DNA from 2 places in the Streptomyces umbrinus genome. Region 2 is predicted to be linked to the other one. Evidence: riboswitches for the same ligand, from Rfam matches in the RefSeq annotation. Region 2 holds a riboswitch; the other holds the start of a gene.
What was found. Region 2 has a riboswitch for cyclic di-AMP ahead of QF035_RS08940 (C40 family peptidase). Riboswitches for the same ligand answer to the same signal wherever they lie in the genome.

Region 1 (2,195 bases), 160 kb from region 2:
AACCCGGACAGCGAGCTGTACCGCGCGCACCCCGACTGGGTGCAGTTCCAACCGGGACGAAAGAGGACGGAGCTGCGCAATCAGCTCGTACTGAACCTCGCCCGCGATGACGTCCAGGAGTATCTCTGGGAGCAGCTCGACACGCTGCTCTCCAGTGCGCCGATCGACTATGTGAAGTGGGACTTCAACCGCTGCTTCACCGACGCGGGGTGGTCCGGCGAGGCCTACCCGCAGCGGCTCTGGGTGGACCATGTGCACGCCCTGTACCGCCTCTTGGACCGGCTGCGGGCGGCCCACCCGGGCGTCGCCTTCGAGTCGTGCTCGGGCGGCGGCGGCCGTATCGACCTCGGGATCATGGCGCGTACGGATCAGGTGTGGACCTCGGACAACACCGACCCGCTCGACCGGCTCGCCATCCAGCACGGCTTCAGCCAGGTGCATCCCGCGCGGACCATGGCCGCCTGGGTCACCGACAGTCCGAACGTCCAGCTCAACGGTCGCGTCAGTTCGCTGCGCTTCCGCTTCGTGAGCGCGATGGCCGGAGTGCTCGGTGTCGGCGGCGACCTGACGCGGTGGAGCGACGAGGAGCTGGCCGAGGCGCGGACGTGGGTGGAGCTCTACAAGGAGATCCGGCCCGTCGTGCAGGGCGGGGACCTTCACCGGCTGCGGGCGCCGGAGGGCGGGCTGAGCGCCGTGCAGTACTCGCGTGACGGCGAGGTCGTGGTCCTCGCCTGGCTCCAGGCCCAGCACTACGGCGAGCCGGTCGCTCCTGTGCGGCTGCGCGGACTCGACCCGACAGCGGCGTACGAATGCCTTGAAACGGGCGAAGTCCACCGAGGTGCGGTGCTGTTGCATCACGGGTTGCGGACGGGGCTGCAGGGTGACCTTGATGCGGCAGTTTTCCGACTGCGTCGCATGTGACTGTTGTGTCCGTAATGGAGGCTAAGTTCCAACTCGCTCTGGAATAAAGGCTCCTGAAACGGCACTCAGTGAGCAGCGTCATATTCGTGACGGTCCGCTGTCGCCATGTTCACGTAATTCGGCTGCGTTTTCAGGGATTTAACAAACGGGGGAGATCCCGGATTTACGCAGCGTGACCGTCATTTCGGTCAGGGATCAAGAGAACGGGGCACACAGGAAACCCCAGAGGTTGTTCCTGCGTCTTCATGTCGCTTACGTTCGCCACCAATCCGGACGGACGCCCAATCCTGCCGCCGCCCGGAATCCGCTCACCCACCCGTACACGGCAGGAGCGGGGGACCCACAGGTAGAACGCCTGTTCCGGTCTCCGGAACGGCTAGGGGTTAAGTCGTGCGCAAACACGGCCGGGCATCTCCAGCTCGCACCCGACAGCTCACCTCGCAGGCGCCGGAGAGGAATTTGCCATGCCCGCGAAGGGTAAGCACCGCCGTCCCAAGTCCCAGCGTTTCACCCGCTCCATAGCCGTCGCCGGAACCGGCGGCGCGGCGCTCGCCCTTCCGCTGCTCGGCGCGACCGGAGCGCACGCCGCGACTCCGCAGTCCGCCGCCGATTCCGTGGCGAGCGTCTCGAATGTCGCGAACAAGGCCGCCGAATCGGCGCCTGCCGCCGCCGGCAAGAAGGCCGAGGCGAAGAAGGCCGCGGCCAAGACCTATTCCGTGCGTGCGGGCGACTCCCTGTCGAAGATCGCCGACACGCAGGACGTCAACGGTGGCTGGAAGAAGCTGTACGAGGACAACCGCAAGGCGATCGGCGGTGACCCGGCGCTGATCCACCCGGGCCTGAAGCTGTCGATCGGCAAGGCCGCCGCCGCTTCGAGCTCCGACTCCGGCGCCTCCAAGGCCACCCAGTCCTCCGCGAAGAAGGTCGCGGCCCCGAAGGCCGCCGCCGCTCCCAAGGCCGCGTCCGAAGCCGGTGCCGCCGGCTTCACGCTGCCGGTCGCGGGCGCGGGCGTCGGTACCCCGTACAAGATGTCGGGCAGTATGTGGTCCAGCGGATACCACACCGGCGTCGACTTCGTGGTCCCGACCGGCACGTCCCTCAAGTCCGTCGGCGCGGGCACGGTCGTCTCGGCCGGCTGGGGCGGCGCGTACGGCAACCAGGTCGTCATCCAGCTCGAAGACGGCCACTACGCCCAGTACGCCCACCTGTCCTCCCTCTCCGTCTCGGCCGGACAGGCCGTGACCGAGGGCCAGCAGGTCGGCCTCTCCGGCGCG
Region 2 (2,195 bases):
GCCGTGCCGGGTACGCCACTCCCTGCGCGGCCGGCTCGCGGTCGCCGGGGTCGGCGGCCCCGCACCCGCCTGGCGCGACCTGGGCGACGGTGTCGTCGAACTGGACCTGGCACGGGACGCGGAGGCGGTGATCCACCCGGTCGGCTCGCGGCCCGACCTGCGGATCGCCCCGGTGAAGGTGACCGTGCCCGCCGACCCGTGGGGACTGCCGGAACCGCCGCAGAGCGGAACCGTCACCCAGCTCGATCTCACAGGGCACTTCGACAACGACGGCATCACCACCGAGATGTACTACGGCGACGGGGACTTCGACGGCACCGGCCGTACGTACCCCATGGCCCAACTTCCGCAGACCGGGCAGACGACGGACAACGGGATCGCCTTCCTCTTCACCAACGGCAGCGAGGGAACGAACAACAACCTCGTGGCGGCAGGGCAGGAGATCGCCGTTCCGCAGGGCGCGCAACGTGCGTTCACGAAGCTGCACGTGCTCGGCGCGGGCGACACGGCGGCCGTGACCGTCCCCGCGGTGGTCCGGTACGCCGACGGAACGAGCGAGGCCGCCCCGATCGCGCTCACCAACTGGCTGGCGTCCGGTCCCGAGTTCGGAGAGACCGAGGCGGTGATCACCGGTCAGATCCACTCGCGCACCGGGCCGTTGGCCACCAAGGCGGCCGTCTTCCATCAGGTGATCGAGCTCGACGCGAGCAAGCAGCTCACCGCGATCATGCTGACCGGGCCCTCAGGGTCGTCCAGGGCCCATGTCTTCGCCGTCTCGCTGGAGCAGTAGTTGCGAGTGGCGGGAGCAGCAGGATCGGCGAACCGTGAGAAGTCGTCGAAGTCCGGCGATGTCTCGACCCGGTACGACGAAGGTCACAGTTATATATCGGACACTTCGCCCTTCAATCTTCACACGAGGTGCACATGTTGGCTAAGTTGACGGACAGGACGCACGACTCCCTCCGGTGAACCTCGCCGGGTCGCGCGGCCTCCGCCGAATCCGGTGGCCCTCGCGGCGACCGGAACCGGGGACCCAACCGAACTTTGGGGTGAATCGGCCCGACCGCCCGACAGGGCAAGGGCCGTAGGGCATACCTTCCGGATTCCTCGCCCGAACCCGACAGCTAACTCGGTAGGCGGAGCACGGAAGGAGTACGGCTCCCATCGCGCCGGAACGAACCCCGCGCCCCGGAGGCAGCAACCTCCCGGGCATACCCCGGCCCGCCCTCGCGACGGCGGCCGCCACCTCAGTGGACCTCTACTCCTCGGCCGGCGGATCCTCGCCCGCAAGAGGGGACGACGGGCCCAGTCGCGAAGAGGTCCAGCAGCGGATCAGCAGCCTCTACGACCAGGCAGAGACCGTCAGCGGGAACTACAACGCGACCCGGGCGATGAACTCGGGCCGGCCGCGTGAGCGTATGGCGCCCGGGCCCGACACCGGGCGTGGGCGTGCCGACACGGTCGCCGCCGCCGATCCCGTTCTGAGCGACCGCGCCAAGCAGTGGTTCGACGTGGGGCGTTCGCAACTGGGGCCCCTCATCCCCGCCGTGCTGCCGCCCGACAGGGCGCCGGACCGCGGCCAGGCCGCGACGCGGCCCAAGAGCCCCGGTGACCGTCCGGCAGACCGGTCACCCGACCGCTCGCCCGACCGTGCGCTGGAAGGGGCGGGCAAGCCCCTCCTGGAGCTGACCGCCGGACCCGGCGCCGCGACAGCCGCCCGACCCGTGGCGGAGTTGACCGCAGGACCCGTCGCCGCGCTGCCGGCCGTGCCGCAGGCGCGTCAGGAGGCCACCGCGGTACTGCCCGTGACTGCCGCCGATCCGCGGCAGTCGCTGAAGACCTCCAAGCAGCGGAACCAGAGCAAACTCGCGAAGGCCCGTGAACTGCTCTCCGCACACATCGCCCGGCGGAGCGCGCCGGTGGCGGCCATCGAACCTCCTCCGGCGGAGACCGCCTGGGTCACCACCGAGGGACAGGGCTACCGCCAGGCCGAGGCCGAATGGTGGCAGCCGCAGGCACAGGCGCAGCCGCTGTCGGCCGGTTTCGGCATGGAACCGGCTGTCGACGCCTTGGGCGGCCCGGACCTGACGTTCGGCATGGGGCTGCCCGCCGCTCCGGCTCCGGCAATCGTTCCACCAATCGCTCCGGCTCCGTCGTTCGGCATGGATCTGTCCATGGGCCCGGACCTGTCGTTC

Region 1: it holds a riboswitch for cyclic di-AMP, as region 2 does, so the genes downstream of both, QF035_RS09605 (M23 family metallopeptidase) here and QF035_RS08940 (C40 family peptidase) in region 2, are expected to answer to the same signal.

What each region holds. Positions count from the first base shown of each region.
Region 1 covers NZ_JAUSZI010000002.1:2,019,268-2,021,462, reverse strand. Annotated here, with positions in the region: gene QF035_RS09610 (alpha-galactosidase) at 1-921, shown strand, start outside; cyclic di-AMP (ydaO/yuaA leader) riboswitch at 1,217-1,383, shown strand; gene QF035_RS09605 (M23 family metallopeptidase) at 1,386-2,195, shown strand, end outside.
Region 2 covers NZ_JAUSZI010000002.1:1,855,414-1,857,608, reverse strand. Annotated here, with positions in the region: gene QF035_RS08945 (glycosyl hydrolase family 95 catalytic domain-containing protein) at 1-790, shown strand, start outside; cyclic di-AMP (ydaO/yuaA leader) riboswitch at 983-1,155, shown strand; gene QF035_RS08940 (C40 family peptidase) at 1,251-2,195, shown strand, end outside.